Regions from separate parts of the Brachybacterium aquaticum genome, predicted to be linked through region 2. Evidence: predicted binding sites of a transcription regulator. Region 2 holds the regulator's gene; the other holds the start of a gene.
The links. Region 2 encodes HrcA, which represses chaperone genes, less so after heat shock. Its sites were predicted from a motif close to TTNGCACTCGNNNNNNNCGAGTGCNAA; they were not measured.

Region 1 (9,192 bases), 1.1 Mb from region 2:
GGACGGCACGTCGAGCACGGGACGGCCGAGCTCGGCGACCGTGCGCAGCAGCAGCGCCCCGGCGAGGAGCACCGCGAGCGCGAGCCCGCCGAACACCCACATCAGGGTGGTCCACGGCGCGACGGACAGCAGCGCGCCGGAGACGACGATCGCCATCGAGGGGCCGAGGGTGGTCATCGCGGCCATGATCCCCATCGCCAGGCCCAGCTTCTCCCGCGGGGCGACGGCGAGGGTGATGTTCATGCCGATCGGGGTGAGCAGTCCCGTGCCGACCGCCTGGAGCAGACGCCCCAGCAGCAGCACCGTGAAGGTCGGGGCGAGCGCCCCGACCACGGAGCCGGCCACCATCAGCGCGACCACCGCGACGAACAGCGGCCGCGTCGGGATGCGGTGGTAGAGGACACCCGCGACCGGCACGAACACGGCCGCGACCAGCAGATACCCGGTGGTCAGCCACTGCACCGAGGCGACGTCCACCCTGAAGGTCCCCATGATCGGGGTGAGGGCGACGTTCAGGAACGTCTCGTCGAAGGTGGCGAGGAACGCGGCCGCGGCGGCGACGGCGATCATCCCGATCGCGGCGCGCGGGGGTGTGTGCGGCGCTCAGTCGTCGTCGGACGAGATGACCGGAAAGGCGGTCGTGACCGTCATCGGCTCGCCGTCGGGGTGCAGAGGGCGCACCTTCAACCAGTAGTAGCCGTGCGCGCCGAGGGTCAGGGTCAGCGATCCGTCCTCGCCGATCGCCGGGAACTCGTGCCCGCCGAACAGGTCCCGCACCGTGCGCCGGGCGAGGCCGCCGAGCTCCAGGGACGCGGTGACCGGCTGGCCGGACAGGTTGAACACGCACAGCAGCGTCTCCGCGTGCTGCTCCGCCTCCTCGCCGTGCTCGGAGCCGTCGTAGGTGCGGGTGAAGGCCAGCACCCGGTCCGAGTCCGCCGGGACGTTGCGGTAGACGCCCAGCCCGAAGGCGTCGTGCTCCTTGCGCACCGCCAGCATCCAGCGCACGAAGTGCAGCAGGGAGCTGGAGTGCGCCATGTGCGCCTCCACGTTGGTGGTCGTGTAGTGGTAGACGAGCGACTGGATCACCGGCAGGTACAGCTTGCCGGGGTCGGTGATCTCGCTGAACCCGGCGTTGCGGTCCGGGGTCCACTGCATCGGGGTGCGCACCGCGTCGCGGTCCTCGAGCCAGATGTTGTCGCCCATCGCGATCTCGTCCCCGTAGTAGAGGAACGGCGACCCCGGCAGGGACAGCAGCAGCGCGTGGATCAGCTCCAGCTCGGAGCGGGAGTTGTCCAGCAGCGGCGCCAGGCGCCGACGGATGCCCACGTTCGCGCGCATCCGCGAGTCCGGCGCGTACCAGCCCAGCATCGCCGAGCGGTCCTCGCCGCTGACCATCTCCAGGGTCAGCTCGTCGTGGTTGCGCAGGAAGGTGCCCCACTGGGCGCCGGCGGGGATCTCCGGGGTGTCCTCGAGGATGTCGATGATCTGGCGGGCGCTGCCCTCGCGCAGGGCGTAGAACAGCCGCGGCATCACCGGGAAGTGGAAGCACATGTGGCACTCGGGCCGCTCCTCGGAGCCGAAGTACTCCACCACGTCCTCGGGCCACTGGTTCGCCTCGGCGATGATCACGCGGCCGGGCCAGTGCGCGTCCACGTACTGGCGCAGGTCGGCGAGGAACTCGTGGGTGGCCGGGAGGTTCTCCCCGTCGGTCCCCTCCTCCTCGTAGAGGTACGGGATCGCGTCGGCGCGGAAGCCGTCGATCCCCTTGTCCAGCCAGAACTTCACCACGTCGAACATGGCCTTCCGCACGGCCGGGTTCTCGAAGTTCAGGTCGGGCTGGTGGGAGAAGAAGCGGTGCCAGAAGAACTGGCGGCGCACCGGGTCGAAGGTCCAGTTCGACTCCTCGGTGTCCACGAAGATGATGCGCGCCTCCTGGTACTTCTCGTCCGTGTCGGACCAGACGTAGAAGTCGCCGTAGGGGCCGTCGGGGTCCGAGCGGGACTCGAGGAACCAGGGGTGCTTGTCGCTGGTGTGGTTCATCGGCAGGTCGATGATCACGCGGATCCCGCGCCGGTGCGCCTCGGAGACCAGACGCTCGAAGTCGGTGATCGAGCCGAACTCGGGCAGCACCGCCTCGTAGTCGGAGATGTCGTAGCCTCCGTCGCGCAGCGGGGAGGCGAAGAAGGGCGGCAGCCACAGGCAGTCGATGCCGAGCCACTGCAGGTAGTCCAGACGATCGATGAGTCCGGAGAAGTCGCCGGTGCCGTCACCGTTGCCGTCGGCGAAGGCGCGCACCAGCACCTCGTAGAACACGGCCTTGCGATACCAGTGGGGGTCGTAGTCCACTCCCGGGCCCTGCGGCGTGAACTGGGCGGCGTTAAGGGGCATCGGTTCCTCCAGGCGTCGTGCGGGGTCGCGTCGTTCGCGGTCGTCCGGCGAAGCACCACACTAGTGGGCGCGCCGCCGACGGTGGGCCCGCGCGGCCGACGGGCTCCGTACGATGGCGCGTGACCCGGCCGCGCCGCGGCCGGGTGCGGGGGCACGACGGGGCGACCAACGGGAGGGGGAGGCGATGGGACAGCCGATGCAGGGCGGAGTGCAGGGGCAGAGCGGGCCGCAGGTGCAGGGCACCAGGCGGCCGGGCCCGCTGCTGTGGTTCCTCGGCGCCTGCCTGCTCACCCTGGTGGTGCTCGTGGTCCTCGGCGTCGGCGGCGGTGCGATGTACGTGATCGGCAGCCGCTCCGGGGCCGTGGCTTCCGACGAGCCCGCGGATCCGACGACTCCGCCGCCCGTCACGTTCTCCCACGAGGCCTTCTCCTTCTCCTATCCGGCGGAGTGGGCGGATCTCACCGAGCGCGCGAACGAGTCCGGCGCAGGCGTGGTCGCACAGATCGCGAGCGCGGACGTGGACCCCACCGACCTCGACGAGAACGCCGCGGACAGCATCACCGTCTACCTCTTCGCCTCCGAGTTCCATGCCGTGATGACCTGCCGCACCCAGGCGATCTGGACGGGCTTCGGATGGGACGAGAGCGGGGACCCGGAGGAGCTCGAGCCGGTCGAGCTCGGAGGGCGGGAGCTTCCCGCCCACCGCACGCTCGGCACCCACGAGGGGCAGGACGTGGTGGGGGAGATGTACTGCGCAGACGTCGGCGACGAGGTGGTGCAGATCGTGGTCGAGAGCCATGGCGGCACCGAGCTGTCACCGCGGATGCGCGAGGTCCTGGACAGCTGGAGGTGGGCGGATGCCTGAGAACATGCCTGTGAACATGCCCGGGAGCCCGTCTCCCTCAGGGACCTCGCGCACGCCGTGGATGCTCCTCGGCGCTTGCTGTGTGCTCCTGCTCCTGCTCTCCGTGCTGGCGGGCGTGATCGGGGTGGTGCTGTGGCGGGACCGTGCCGGCGGCGGCGCGGCGCCGGGGCCGACGACGCCCGCGGTCGAGCTCGCGACGCATTCCAACGAGGTGTTCTCGCTCGAGCATCCCGTGGGGTGGATCGTCGACGCCCCCGGTTCCGTGCCTTCGGCCTCCGGGCAGTACGTGACCGTCCGCGACGAGGAGCCGGCCGACGAGCTCTCGTCGGCGCCACGCGAGCTCGCGGTGTTCCAGGGCTCCCTCCCGGGCGTGCATGCGCTGGTGACGTGCGAGATGGAGTCGGACCGGATGGGCTTCGGCTTCGACGAGCAGAGCGATCCCGCCGAGCTGCCCTCCCGCACCGTCGACGGGATCGAGCTGGTGGGCTGGGAGATCACCGGCACCGCCGACGGTCAGGACGCGGTCGAGCAGCTCTACTGCGGCGACGTCGGCGACGACGTGCTGATGTTCCACCTGCGCACCGTCGGCACCACGGCCATGGATCCCGAGGTCGAGGCGATCCTGGACAGCGTCGACGTCGCCGACTGACCAGTGGGATCCGGCGCGCTGGTGAGTGCGGTCATGCGGGGATCCTCCAGTCGATCGGGGTCGCGCCCTGCTGCTCCAGCAGGGCGTTGGTGCGGGAGAAGGGGCGGGAGCCGAAGAAGCCGCGCGAGGCGGACAGCGGGCTCGGATGGGGGCTCGCCACGTGGGGCACCTCGCCGAGCAGCGGGATCAGCGACTGCGCATCGCGCCCCCACAGGATCGCGACCAAGGGGCCGCCCCGTGCGACCAGGGCGCGGATCGCCTGCTCGGTGACCTCCTCCCAGCCGCGACGGCGGTGCGAGGCGGCCCCGCCCGGGGTCACGGTGAGCACCCGGTTCAGCAGCAGCACCCCCTGTTCCTGCCAGGCGCCCAGATCGCCGTGCGGCGCCGGGGCGATCCCCAGGTCCGTCTCCAGCTCGCGGTAGATGTTCGCGAGCGAGCGGGGCAGCGGTCGCACGTCACGCTCGACCGCGAAGCTCAGCCCGATGGGATGGCCGGGCGTGGGGTAGGGGTCCTGGCCCACGATCAGCACCCGCACCTCGGACATCGGCCGGGTGAAGGCTCGCAGCACCCGGTCCCCGGGGGGTAGGTACCCGCGGCCGGAGGCCACCTCCTCGCGCAGGAAGTCACCGAGGGCATGGATGCACGACTCGACAGGGGCGAGGGCTTCGGCCCAGTCGCCGGCGATGGTCTCGTTGAGCGCAGCGGGCATGCGGCCAGTCAATCATCTCGACAGGTCGCGGCCGCCCCGGTTCCGGAGAGCCCGGCACCGGGCCGCGCGCTGAGCGGTGCCTCACCTCGCGGTGCCCGACGGCGAGCCTGGGGGGCGGCGGCGCAGCCTCCGCGTACCCTCGCTCCATGCCCTCCGCCCCCGCTTCGCGTCCTCGTGGCGCCGCCGACGCACCGGAAACGATGTCCGATGCGTCACTGCCGGGACCGCAGGGCGGCCTCAGCGATCGCGACCGGCGGATCCTCGCGCTCGAGAGCCGCGCCTTCCGCTACGTCGGCGCCAAGGAGCGGGCGATCCGCGAGGAGATCGGCATGTCCAAGGTCGCCTATTACGTGCGGCTGAACGCCCTGCTCGACGAGCCCGCGGCCCTGCGCGCCGCCCCCGCCGTCGTCAACCGCCTGCGCGGCCGGCGCACCTCCGAGGACGGCGACACCGCCGCCGGCGACGACCACCGCGTGGCCTGAGACGCTCCGCCACCAGGCGTGTGCTCCGTGCCCGTGAGTCCCGGAGCTGGTCTAATGGGTCCGTGGCTGATTCCCAGTATCCCTACCCGCCGGACCGATTCGACGACGAGGCGGACGCCGTCACCTTCCACGGCGCCCATCGCGCCGAGCTGCCCTTCTGGCGGGAGAACCTGCTGTACATCATCATCATCGGCGCTGCCGCGGTGATGCTCGTGGTGCTCCTGTTCGTGATCGGCGGCGTCGGAGGCGACGGCGACGAGCGCGCCGAGGACCCGACCGTCGCGGCCGAGAGCGAGCAGAGCGAGTCCGCCGCCGCGGAGGAGTCCAGCGCTGCCGAGGAGCCCGCCGCGGAGCCGGACCTGTCCGTCCCCGTCCAGGTGGTCAACGCCGGCGGCATCAACGGCCTGGCCGGCACCTGGCAGTCCACCCTCGAGGAGCAGGGCTGGGAGGACGTCAGCATCGCCACCGCGCAGAACGCCCAGCAGGAGCCGGTCGTCTTCTACCGCGACGAGGCCAACGCCGACACCGCGCAGGCCCTCGCCGACCAGGTCGGTGCCGGGGACGCGGTCCAGAGCGACGAGTACGAGGCGCCCATCACCTTCGTCGCCGTCGCCGAGCCCGGTGACGGCGACCAGGAAGAGGGCGACGGGGAGGGCTGATCCTCCCGGCCGACGGCGCCACCCCGTCGGCCGCCCGCAGCATCCGGCGCGCCGCCCCTCGATCACGAGGGGCGGCGCGCTGCTCTTCCGCCCCGCGCTGTTCCGGTCCCGGCCCGGCCGTCCGCTCCCAGCGGACGGTTAGCACTCTCAGGGGCAGAGTGCTTATGATGATCTGGCACTCGGTGCTCGGGAGTGACAGCCTCCGCGCTCGCAGCCTCCGCGCACCGGGACCTGAACATTCCGGCCCCGTGAGGGCGTCGGCGCCGTGGGACATGAACACGGAGTCGGCACCCGTCCGTCGCGGGCACTGGGCCGGGTGGACATCACAGACACGGGAGAGATTCCACAATGGCCAAGCTCATCTCTTACGACGAGGAGGCCCGGCGCGGCCTCGAGCGGGGTATGAACCAGCTCGCCGACGCCGTCAAGGTCACCCTCGGCCCCAAGGGTCGCAACGTCGTGCTCGAGAAGTCCTGGGGCGCCCCCACCATCACCAACGACGGCGTGTCGATCGCCAAGGAGATCGAACTCGACGATCCCTACGAGAAGATCGGCGCCGAGCTGGTGAAGGAGGTCGCCAAGAAGACCGACGACATCGCGGGCGACGGCACCACCACCGCCACCGTCCTCGCCCAGGCCCTGGTCAAGGAGGGCCTGCGCAACGTCGCCGCCGGCGCCAACCCGATCGCGCTCAAGCGCGGCATCGACAAGGCCGTCGCCTCCGTCTCCGAGACCCTGCTCGCGCAGGCCAAGGAGATCGAGACCAAGGAGCAGATCGCCTCCACCGCCGCCATCTCCGCGGCCGACCCGGCCATCGGCGAGCTCATCGCCGAGGCCCTCGACAAGGTCGGCAAGGAGGGCGTGATCACGGTCGAGGAGTCCAACACCATGGGCCTCGAACTGGAGCTCACCGAGGGCATGCGGTTCGACAAGGGCTACATCTCGCCCTACTTCGTCACCGACGCCGATCGCCAGGAGACCGTCCTCGAGGATCCCTACATCCTCCTGATCTCCTCCAAGATCTCGTCCGTCAAGGACCTGCTGCCGCTGCTGGAGAAGGTCATCCAGTCCGGCAAGCCGCTCGCGATCATCGCCGAGGACGTCGAGGGCGAGGCCCTCGCGGTGCTCGTGGTCAACAAGCTGCGCGGCTCCTTCAAGTCCGTGGCCGTCAAGGCCCCCGGCTTCGGCGACCGCCGCAAGGCGATGCTCGAGGACATGGCCATCCTCACCGGCGGCCAGGTCATCTCCGAGGAGGTCGGCCTCAAGCTGGAGACCGCCGGTCTCGAGCTGCTCGGCCAGGCCCGCAAGGTCGTCGTGACCAAGGACGAGACCACCATCGTCGAGGGCGCCGGCGACGGCGACCGCATCGCCGGTCGCGTCTCCCAGATCCGCACCGAGATCTCCAACTCCGACTCGGACTACGACCGCGAGAAGCTCCAGGAGCGCCTCGCGAAGCTGGCCGGCGGCGTGGCCGTCATCAAGGCCGGCGCCGCCACCGAGGTGGAGCTCAAGGAGCGCAAGCACCGCATCGAGGACGCGGTGCGCAACGCGAAGGCCGCCGTGGACGAGGGTGTCGTCGCCGGTGGCGGCGTGGCCCTGCTCCAGGCCGGCGCGGACACCTTCGGCAAGCTCGAGCTCGAGGGCGACGAGGCCACCGGTGCCGCCATCGTCAAGGTGGCCATCGAGGCCCCGCTCAAGCAGATCGCGGTCAACGCCGGTCTCGAGGGCGGCGTCGTTGCGGAGAAGGTCAAGAACCTCCCCGTCGGCCAGGGTCTGAACGCCGCGACCGGCGAGTACGAGGACCTGGTCGCCGCCGGGATCATCGACCCGGTCAAGGTCACCCGCTCCGCGCTGCAGAACGCCGCGTCCATCGCCGGCCTGTTCCTCACCACCGAGGCCGTTGTGGCCGACAAGCCGGAGCCGGTCAAGGCTCCCGCCGGTGGCGACGACATGGGCGGCATGGGGGGCATGGGCGGCATGATGTGATCCAGCCTCACGGCTGATCACCTGCCGCTCCACCCGAGCGCTCGACGGGCCCCGATCCTCTGCGGAGGGTCGGGGCCCCGTCATGTCCGGGGGGCGGGGAGGGGCGAGGCAGACGAGCAGACGCCTCTGCGGGAGAAGTCAGGAAACCTTCGGCGACGGCAGGTGCCGGATCGTCGGACACGACAGGATGGCGGCGCACCGCCGAGGACGTCGAGATGCGCCGCTCCTCGGCGTCCCCGAGGAGGAGGACCCATGAGGTCGACGACGACCGCACGCCCACCAGGGCCACGACCAGGACGCAGAGCGCTGCTCACCGGCATCCCCGTGCTCGGCGCGGGAGCGCTCGCGATGGCGGGCTGCGCGCCCACCGACGCCGGTGCCGCCACGGATGTCGAGAACATCCTCACCGTCTCCCTGAACCAGACCGAGACCCACCCCAGCTATCTGGCGCTGACCTATTGCGGCGAGCGGCTCGCCGAGGCGACCGAGGGCCGCTGTGGCGCCCGCATCTACGCCAACGAAGCGCTCGGCGCGCAGCAGGAGGTCGTCCAGCTCGTCTCCGACGGCAGCGTCGCCATGGCGGTCATCTCCGCCCCGCAGGTGGAGAACCTCTCCATGGCCTTCCGACCACTGAACCTTCCCGGCGCGTTCGTGGACATCGCGCACCAGACCGCCGTGCTCGGCGACGAGTCGATCGTGGGTGAGCTGTTCTCCTCCCTCGAGGACGAGCGGCGCCTGCGCGTGCTCGGCGGCTTCACCCAGGGCTCCCGCCACGTCTACACCGACCGCGAGGCCTTCGGGCCGGCGATCGAGGAGGTGGGGCGGTCGTTCCTGGCCACCCCGGAGGACGAGGACCTGTACGAGCGCGTGCGCGCGCTCGCCGAGGACATGGGGGCGGAGCGATGAGCGAGCCGCGCAGGAAGCTCGTCACGGGACTGACCTGGATCAGCATCGTGCTGTTCGTGGTGCTGGTGGTCGTGGTGATGTGGCAGGTGTTCACCCGGCAGGTGCTGCAGGCCCCGAGCGCCTGGACCACCACCTTCTCCCAGTACCTGTTCATCTGGCTGGTGCTCTTCGCCGTCGCGATGGTGTTCGGGGAGCGCGGCCACGTGGCGGTGGACTTCTTCGCCCGCCTGATGCCGCGTCCCGCCCAGCGCATCACCAACATCCGCGCGCAGGTCTCGGTGCTGGCTTTCGCGCTGCTGGGCCTGACCTGGGGCGGCCTCCGCGGCATGGCGATCTCCTGGGACCAGGCGATCCCCGGCCTGCCCGTCACCGTGGGGCAGATGTACCTCGCCCTGCCGATCGCGGGTGTGCTCATGGCCCTGTTCGCCCTCGAGGACCTGGTGCGCGCCGCGCGCGGCGAGGACATGCTCGCCGGCGACGACGCCCAGACCGAGGCCGCCATCGACGCGGCCGAGCAGAAGGGGGCCTGAGCCATGGATCCCGCAACC
Region 2 (9,192 bases):
GGTCGGTGAGCAGCACCTGCTCCCCCACCCCGATCCGGGCCACCTTGGCCGCGTGGCGGCCCTCCTCGCCGTCCAGCACCAGCGCGTCGCCCTCACGGGCGGCGGCGAGGGCGTCGTCGAGGATCAGGAAGCCGGGTGGGGTGGTGGGCACGGAGCGCTCCTGCGTGTGGTCGGTGCGGGGCTCAGAGGTTCTGGAGGCGCTCGCGCAGCTTCGCGAACGGTCCGCCCTGATGGCCCTTGCGGCGCTCCGCCTCGTCCCCGCGCAGGGCGGCGAACTGCTCCAGCAGCTCGCGCTCCTGCTCGGTGAGGGAGGTGGGCACGTCCACGTCGAGCACCACGCGGATGTCGCCGCGGCGCTCGCGGCGCAGCGGGGTGACGCCGAGGCCCTTGAGCGTGACCTCCTCGCCGGGCTGGGAGCCGGGGCGGATGTCCAGCTCCTGCACGCCGTCGAAGGTCTCCAGGGGCACGGTCGCGCCGAGCGCGGCGGTGGTCATGGGCACGGCGACGGTGGTGACGAGGTCGTCGCCGTCGCGCTCGAACATCTCGTGGCTCTTGACGGAGAGCTCGACGTACAGGTCGCCGGAGGGGCCGCCGGCCTCGCCGGTCTCGCCCTCGCCGCGCAGCTGGATGCGGGTGCCGTTCTCGACACCGGAGGGGATGCGCACGGTGACGGTGCGCTCGGTGGCGGTGCGGCCGTGGCCGGAGCAGCCGGTGCAGGGCTTGTCGATGACGTCGCCGTGGCCCTCGCAGGTGGGGCAGGGCGCCATGGTCACCATCTGGCCGAGCAGCGACTGCTGGACGCGCTGGACGTGGCCGGAGCCGTTGCAGGCGGTGCAGCGGGTGGGGCTGGTGCCGGGCTCGCAGCAGGAGCCGGAGCAGCGCTCGCACAGCACGGCGGTGCGGAAGGCGACCTGCTGCTCGGTGCCGAAGACGACGTCGCGCAGCTCGATCTTCACGCGGCGCAGCACGTCGCCGCCGCGGCGCTGGCGGGGCACGGGGCCCTGGTTGCGGCCGCGCATGCCGGAGGCCCCGGCGAACATGTCGAAGATGTCGTTGAAGTCGAAGCCGGCGCCGCCGCGGGGGAAGTCGCCCATGCCCGGGCCGCCGCCCATGTCGTACTGGCGGCGCTTGTCCTCGTGGGACAGGGTCTCGTACGCCTGGGAGACCTTCTTGAACCTCTCGGCCGCGTCGGGGTCGGGGTTGACGTCCGGGTGGAGGGTGCGGGCGAGCTTGCGGTACGCCTTCTTGATCTCCTCGGTCGAGGCGTCGCGGGAGACGCCGAGCAGCTCGTAGTAGTCCTCGTTCACAGGCGTGGGTCCTTAGGGGGAGTCGGGGGTCGGTGGCCGCGGGCGGCGGGCGCGGGGCCCGCCGGGGCGGTCATTCGAGGAAGCGGGAGACGTAGCGGGCGATGGCCTGCACCGTCGAGATGCCGGCGGCGTAGTCCATGCGGCTGGGGCCGAGGATCGCCAGGTGCGAGCCCGCGCCGTAGCCGGCGCCGACGAGCGCGGCCTGGTGCAGGGCCTGGTCGTGCAGCTCGGAGCCGATGCGCACCTGCACGTCCCCGGGGGAGACGTGCATCTCGGTGAACAGGCGCAGCAGCACCAGCTGCTCCTCGAGCACGTCCAGCAGCGGCTCGACGTCGCGGGCGAAGTCCTCGGCGGAGCGGGCGATGTTCGCCGTGCCCGCCATCATGATGCGGTCCTCGGCGCGGGTCGCGGCGAGGGCCGCGAGCGCGTCGGCCACCTCGGCGGCGGCGGGCCGCTCCGGCTGCGGCAGGGCCTCGAGGTACTCCGCCAGCGGCGCGACGAGGTCGGTGACCTCGCGGCCGGAGACGACGCGGTTGAGCTGGTCGCGAAGGCTCACGTAGTACTCGGCGGGCTTGCCGGAGATCACGGGCACGGTGCGCTGGTCCACGCGGCCGGACTCGGTGATCAGGACGACCAGGAGCAGGGAGTCGGCGACCTTGACCAGCTCGACGTGGCGGATGCGGGCCTGGCGGCGGGCCGGGTACTGGACCATCGCGACCTGCTGGGTGAGCTGGGCGAGCAGGCGCACGGTCCGGGCCAGCAGCTCCTCGACATCGCCGGCGTCCTCGAGCAGCGAGCGGATCGCCCGGCGCTCGGGGGCCGACAGCGGCTTGACGGTCGCGACGTGGTCGACGAAGGCGCGGTAGCCCTTGTCGGTGGGGACGCGTCCTGCGGAGGTGTGGGGCTGGTGGATCAGCCCCTCCTCCTCGAGGATCGACATGTCGTTGCGGACGGTCGCGGCGGAGACGCCGAGCTCGTGCCGCTCGAGGAGCGACTTGGAGCCGACGGGCTCGCGGGTGGAGACGTAGTCCTCGACGATGGCGCCGAGGATCTGGAGCTTGCGGGCGTCCATGGGGCGGTCCTCCTGCCTCTCGTCCTGCCGCGGCATGTCCTGTCGCTTCCGTCGTCCTGCTGGTTCGGTCGTCCTGCTGACCCAATCTGGCACTCTCCGGTGCCAAGTGCCAATCCTACGCGTCCCCGGCGCGCTGCGCGGGGAGGCGTTCGCCACGGGGATACAGTGTCCGCCGTGTCTTCCCCCTCCGCTCGATTCCCCGACCGGTACGGCGCCGACGTGCTGTCCTCCGGCCCGCCCGCGCACCACCGCCGCCGCCCCGTGGCGAGGGAGGTGCCCGCCGCTCGCGATCTCGTGGTCGAGGAGGCCTCGACCGGGTTCACCGGCGCGATCACCCGGGTCGAGAAGACCGCCGGCGAGCTGATCGTCGAGCTCGAGGACGGCCGCGGCAGGCGCCGCACCTTCCCGCTCGGCCCCGGGTTCATGATCGACGGGAAGCCCGTCGTGCTCACCCGACCCGTGGCCCGCTCCGCCGCGCCCGTGCGCAAGCGCTCGGCCTCGGGATCGGTGTACGTCGAGGGGGCGAAGGCCCGCACCGCCCGCGCCTCGCGGATCTGGGTGGAGGGCACCCACGACGCCGAGCTCGTGCAGAAGGTGTGGGGCCACGACCTGCGCATCGAGGGCATCGTCGTCGAGCAGCTCGAGGGCGCGGACAACCTGGTCGAGCGCGTCGCCGAGTTCGGCCCCTCCCCCGGTCGGCGCCTCGGCATCCTCGTGGACCATCTCGTGAAGGGCTCCAAGGAGTCCCGCATCGCCGCCGAGGTGATGGCGCTGCCGGGCGCGCGCGGCAATGTCACCGTGCTCGGCCACCCCTATGTCGACGTGTGGCAGGCGGTGAAGCCCGCCCGGGTGGGTCTTGCCCAGTGGCCGCACATCCCCCGCGGCACCGACATCAAGGTGGGCACGCTCGCCGCGCTCGGCTGGCCCCACGAGGACAAGGCGGACATCGGCCTGGGCTGGAAGCGGATCCTCTCCACGGTCCGCTCCTACGCGGACGTCGAGCCGACCCTGTCCGGGCGGATCGAGGAGCTCATCGATTTCGTGACGGTCGACGGGGACTGAATGGGGGATATCCCCCGGCGTATGCGGCGGACCTCCACGATGAGCGGCCCGCACGACCCTCGTTAGGGTGAGGTCATCACCCAGCAGGTCGGCCCGGCGCCGGCCCGAGACGAAGAAGGAATCATGAGCCAGACTCCGCACCCGCACGATCCGTACGGCTCCGAGCCCGGCACCCCCGCCTCGGACCCCCTCGACATCGACCAGCCCGGCACGGGCGGCCCCGCCGCTTCACAGCCGGCGGAGGAGGGATCGCCCACCTCGGACCCCGCGCTCCACCCCCACGACCCGTTCGCCCAGGCGGACCCGTACGCGCAGAGCGCTCCGGCGCAGCCTTCGCACTACGCCCAGGGTTCGCCCTACGGCGCGAGCGGTGCGTCGGCTCCGAGCGCCGCCTCGCACGATTCCTACGCCGCCGGCGCCGCTCCCTTCGCGGCGCACACCGAGCGTCAGTACGATCCGCGCCAGGATCCGTCCTTCGGCCAGCAGCCCCAGGGTCAGCAGTTCTCCGGTCAGCAGTACGCGGGCCAGCAGCAGTACGCGCAGCAGGCCGACGGGAACGGCGCTCCCCAGGGCGCTCCGCACCTTGATGCCTCGCCGCTCCCCCAGGGCTTCAAGGGACTGTACGAGGGTCCGATCACCGGCCAGCCCGTCTCCGCCTCGGACTCGAAGATGTGGTCGATGTTCTCCCACCTCTCCGCGGTGCTCGGCTACGTGGTGGGTGCCGGCTTCCTCGGCTGGGTCGGTCCGCTGGTGATCTTCCTGATGTACAAGGACCGTGACCGCTTCGTCCGCTACAACGCGGCCGAGACGTTGAACGCGGCGATCGCCACGGTGATCGCGGAGGTGGTGCTCTCCATCGCGATCACGATCTTCGCGGTGGTCACCTTCGGCATCGGTTCGATCGCGTTCCCGCTGGTGTGGCTGCCGGCCGTGCTGCACGTCATCTTCGCCATCATCGGAGCGGTGAAGTCCAACAAGGGCGAGTACTGGAACTACCCGCTGAACATCCGCTTCGTGAAGTGATCACGCCGTGACGTGATCGCACGACGCACCGGAGCCCCCGCGATCCTCGAGGTCGCGGGGGCTCCTTCCGTCATCGGGCCTGATCCCACCGGGGCCTCACATCCAGCCCACGCCCTGCTCCGCGTGCTCGCGGAGGCGATAGGCGATCATCCTGCGCAGCAGGTCCTCCGGGATCTCCTGGCCGTAGGGCAGGGCGACGCGTCCCTTGCCGGTGGCGAACCCCTCCAGCTCCCGGTCGAAGGCCTCACGGGTGCTGGGGGTGACAACGAAGTTCGCGTGGTCCTTGTGAGCGCTGTACACGAGCAGGATCGTGCCGGAGGGGTGCAGGTGCGCGGGGCTGCCCCACTTCACGGCCTCGGTCGCCGCGGGCAGCGCCTCCTGCACGAGTGCCCGCAGCCGGGCGATGAGGGTGCGGGCCGGGTCCTCGAGGCCGTCGAGGTACTCGTCGATCGAGGTGGGCCGAGCCGAGGCAGGAGTCATGGTCCTCAGTGTGCTCCGGGTCCGGCCTCAGGGCCAGTGCTCGCAGGGCCAGTGCGCGCAGGGCCTGCGCTCAGGGCACGAGGTCGCGGATGACCGCGTCGGCGAGGAGCCGGCCGCTGCGGGTGAGCACGGCCCGTCCCCGCGCGAGGGCGTCCGGGTCAAGATGGCCGCGGTCGCGGTGCACGGCGAGCATCTCCCGGTTCTCCTCGGGCACGACCGACACCTCCAGCCCGTCGGCGATGCGCAGCTCGAGCATGATCCGCTCCACGAGCCGGTCCTCGGCCGCGACCTGCTCGGAGTCGGCGACGGGCAGCTCGCCGACCGCGAGCATGCGGGCGTAGCGGCTGGGATGCTTGACGTTCCAGGAGCGCAGTCCGTCGCGGTGGCGGTGGGCGCCGGGGCCGATCCCCCACCAGTCGCCGCCGCGCCAGTAGGCGAGGTTGTGGCGGGAGCGGTGCTCCTCGGTGCGGGCGAAGTTGGAGACCTCGTACCAGGAGAGGCCCGCTTCGCGGGTGAGGTCGTCGATGAGCTCGTACTTGTCGGCCATGTCGTCGGGGTCGGGGGCCTCGAGCTCGCCGCGGCGCAGCTGGCGGGCCATGGCGGTGTTGCCCTCGATGATCAGCGAGTAGGCGGAGAGGTGGTCGACCCCGCAGGCGAGGGCGGCGCGCACGGAGGTCTCTACGTCGGCGAGGGTCTCGCCGGGGGTGCCGTAGATGAGGTCGAGGCTGACGTCCAGGCCCGCCTCCTTCGCCCACTGCACCACCTGCGGCACGCGCTCGGGTTCGTGGGTGCGGTCCAGGGTCGCCAGCACCGACGGGACCGCGGACTGCATGCCGATCGAGACGCGGGTGATGCCGCCGTCGGCCATGCGCGACAGCGACGCGCGGGTGACGGAGTCGGGGTTCGCCTCGCTGGTCACCTCCGCGTCGGGCGCGAGCGGGATCAGGGCGCGCAGGTGGTCGAGCATGGCGACGAGGTCGTCGGCCGGCAGCAGCGTGGGGGTGCCGCCGCCGAAGAAGACGGTGGAGACCTGAGCGTACTCGTACCCGGCGGCGCGGTCCGCGGCGAGGGTCAGGTCCATCTCCGCCATGGCGTTGGCGGGGTACTCGCGCTGGGACCCGCCGCCGCCGAGCTCGGTGGCGGTGTACGTGTTGAAGTCGCAGTACCCGCAGCGCACCGCGCAGAACGGGACGTGGATGTAGACCGAGAGGTCCCGGGCCGCAGCGCTCACCGCTCGTCCTTCGAGTGCCGCTCGCCCTTCAGATGCCGCTGCGCGCGGGCCTCGAGCTCGCGGTGCAGCGCCACGCCCGCGCCGTCGGCCCAGGTCGCCAGGCGCCGGGTGAGGTCCCGGTCGCGGGCGCCGCCGTAGACCGCGGCGACGGTCGCGCCGTGGCCGGGCGCGTCCACGACCTCGAGCGCGTCACCGGCTTCGACCTGCCCGGTCTCGAGCACGCGGAAGTACACGCCGGTGCGGCCGCGCTCGTGGTAGCGGGCGCGGAAGTCGTCGGTGCCCATCCAGCGCTGGAAGGTCATGCAGGGGGTGCGCGGCGCAGTGACCTCGAGCAGCGCGGTGCCGAGCCGCACCCGCGCCCCGATCTCGAGATCGTCGATGGGCAGGTCCTCGATGCTGAGGTTCTCCCCGAGCGCGCCGGGGGCGAGCGCGCGTCCGAGCTCGCGGGACCAGTGGGCCCGCTCCTCGGCGTCGACCGCGTAGACGGCCTGGTCGGCGCCGCCGTGGTGGGCGCGGTCGGCCTGCACGTCGGCGTAGAGGCCGAGGGGTCCGACGGCGACGGGGCCCTCGACGGCGCGCTTGTCGATCGCGGTGGTGCCGACCGAGCCATCGTCGGCGTGGAGGGTCGCGACGACGCAGACCGCACCGACCCGCCCGCGCGCCCCCGCCGGGAGCGCGTCGGCCGGGAGCGCGGAGGTCGTCACTTCTTCTTCCCGTCCTTGCCGCCCTCGGCGGCGTCGGAGGAGAGGGCGGCGATGAAGGCTTCCTGCGGCACCTCGACGGAGCCGATGTTCTTCATGCGCTTCTTGCCCTCCTTCTGCTTCTCCAGCAGCTTGCGCTTGCGGGAGATGTCGCCGCCGTAGCACTTGGACAGCACGTCCTTGCGCATGGCGCGGATGTTTTCGCGGGCGATGATGCGCGAGCCGATCGCGGCCTGGATCGGGACCTCGAACTGCTGGCGCGGGATGAGCTTCTTGAGCTTCCCGGCCATCTCGACGCCGTAGTTGTAGGCCTTGTCGCGGTGAACGATGGCGCTGAACGCATCCACGGGCTCGCCCTGGAGGAGCATGTCGACCTTGACGAGGTCGGCGACCTGGGAGCCGGAGACGTCGTAGTCCAGCGAGGCGTAGCCGCGGGTCTTCGACTTCAGCTGGTCGAAGAAGTCGAAGACGATCTCCGCCAGCGGCAGGGTGTAGCGCAGCTCGACGCGGTCCTCGCTGAGGTAGTCCATGCCGCCGAGGGTGCCGCGCTTGGACTGACACAGCTCCATGACGGCGCCGATGAACTCGCTGGGCACGAGGATGGTCGCCTTGGTGACGGGCTCGCTGATCTCGCGCACCTTCCCCTCGGGGAAGTCCGACGGGTTCAGCACCTCGACGTCGGTGCCGTCCTCCATCACGACGTGATAGACGACCGACGGGGCGGTGGAGATGAGGTCGAGGTCGAACTCGCGCTCGAGCCGCTCGCGGATGATCTCCAGGTGCAGCAGCCCGAGGAAGCCCACGCGGAAGCCGAAGCCGAGGGCGGTGGAGGTCTCGGGCTCGTAGTTCAGGGCCGCGTCGTTGAGCTTGAGCTTGTCCAGCGCATCACGAAGCGCCGGGTAGTCCGAGCCGTCGATGGGGAACAGGCCGGAGTAGACCATCGGCTTGGGGTCGGAGTAGCCGGACAGCGGCTGGGTCGCCCCGCGCACCGAGGTGGTGACGGTGTCGCCCACCTTGGACTGGCGCACGTCCTTCACGCCGGTGATGAGGTAGCCGACCTCGCCGGGGCCGATGCCCTCGGTGGGCTGCGGCTCCGGGGAGCTGACGCCGATCTCGAGCAGCTCGTGGTGGGCGCCTGTGGACATCATGTCGATGCGGTCGCGGGCGCGCAGGTGCCCGTCGACGACGCGGATGTAGGTGACCACGCCGCGATAGGTGTCGTAGACGGAGTCGAAGATCATCGCGCGGCAGGGGGCGTCGGGCTCGCCCTGGGGGGCGGGGAGGGTCTTCACGACGTGGTCGAGCAGCTCGGGCACGCCCTGGCCGGTCTTGCCGGAGACGCGCAGCACCTCGTCGGGCTCGACGCCCACGAGCTGGCCGATCTCGGCGGCGTACTTCTCGGGATCGGCGCCGGGCAGGTCGATCTTGTTGAGCACCGGGATGATGGTGAGGTCGTTCTCCATCGCCAGGTACAAGTTCGCGAGCGTCTGCGCCTCGATGCCCTGGGCCGCGTCGACCAGCAGGATCGCGCCCTCGCAGGCGGCGAGCGAGCGGGAGACCTCATAGGTGAAGTCCACGTGCCCGGGGGTGTCGATCATGTTCAGGGCGTAGTTGACGCCGTCGACCTGCCAGGGCATGCGCACGGCCTGGCTCTTCACGGTGATTCCGCGCTCGCGCTCGATGTCCATGCGGTCGAGGTACTGGGCGCGCATGGCGCGCTCGTCGACGATCCCGGTGATCTGCAGCATCCGGTCGGCCAGGGTGGACTTGCCGTGGTCGATGTGGGCGATGATGCAGAAGTTGCGGAGCCGCTCCTGGGGCGTCGACGCGGGAGCGATGTCCCGTGCCTCATCGGCAGCGATCCTCGGGGTCACCGGCATTCGTCCTCTCGTCGGCAGCGGACCGGCGCACGCGCGCCGGGCATCGGCCCATCGTCTCACGCGCGGCGCGGCGCGCGCGGTCCGCGCCCCGCCGGACGGGCCGACGTCACAGCGGGGCGCTCATCCCGTCGGCCGACCTGCGCCCGCGAGCACCTGCCCGGAGCGCGGCACCCCGCCGGGGAACGCGATCGGCAGCGCCGTCGCCCGCCCGGGGTCCAAGGCGTCCATCGCCTGCAGGTGCACGTGCGGCTCCATGCTGTTGCCCGAGTTCCCGCAGCGGGCGAGCACCTCCCCCGCCGCGACCCGGTCCCCGGGCGCGACACGCAGGCTGCCCCGCTGCAGGTGGCACAGCGCCACGAAGGCGGTGCGCCCGTGGCTGGACGCCCCGGGCAGCTCCGCCTCGAGGATCAGGTGGTTGCCCGCAAGGCCGTCCCAC

Region 1: groL (chaperonin GroEL) is a predicted target of HrcA. The motif match lies at 5,891-5,917, and genes of this name have one in related genera.

The regions. Positions count from the first base shown of each region.
Region 1 covers NZ_JACHLZ010000001.1:2,401,921-2,411,112, reverse strand. The annotation lists gene HNR70_RS10805 (MFS transporter) at 1-570, opposite strand, end outside; gene treS (maltose alpha-D-glucosyltransferase) at 604-2,388, opposite strand; gene HNR70_RS10795 (hypothetical protein) at 2,573-3,253, shown strand; gene HNR70_RS10790 (hypothetical protein) at 3,246-3,902, shown strand; gene HNR70_RS10785 (uracil-DNA glycosylase) at 3,934-4,611, opposite strand; gene HNR70_RS10780 (DUF3263 domain-containing protein) at 4,812-5,093, shown strand; gene HNR70_RS10775 (LytR C-terminal domain-containing protein) at 5,156-5,752, shown strand; gene groL (chaperonin GroEL) at 6,101-7,738, shown strand; gene HNR70_RS10765 (type 2 periplasmic-binding domain-containing protein) at 7,991-8,644, shown strand; gene HNR70_RS10760 (TRAP transporter small permease) at 8,641-9,174, shown strand; gene HNR70_RS16240 (TRAP transporter large permease subunit) at 9,178-9,192, shown strand, end outside.
Region 2 covers NZ_JACHLZ010000001.1:1,255,636-1,264,827, reverse strand. The annotation lists gene HNR70_RS05640 (16S rRNA (uracil(1498)-N(3))-methyltransferase) at 1-151, opposite strand, end outside; gene dnaJ (molecular chaperone DnaJ) at 183-1,307, opposite strand; gene hrcA (heat-inducible transcriptional repressor HrcA) at 1,378-2,379, opposite strand; gene HNR70_RS05625 (DUF3097 domain-containing protein) at 2,545-3,441, shown strand; gene HNR70_RS05620 (DUF4870 domain-containing protein) at 3,565-4,464, shown strand; gene HNR70_RS05615 (iron chaperone) at 4,561-4,944, opposite strand; gene hemW (radical SAM family heme chaperone HemW) at 5,015-6,175, opposite strand; gene HNR70_RS05605 (MOSC domain-containing protein) at 6,172-6,879, opposite strand; gene lepA (translation elongation factor 4) at 6,876-8,756, opposite strand; gene HNR70_RS05595 (M23 family metallopeptidase) at 8,877-9,192, opposite strand, start outside.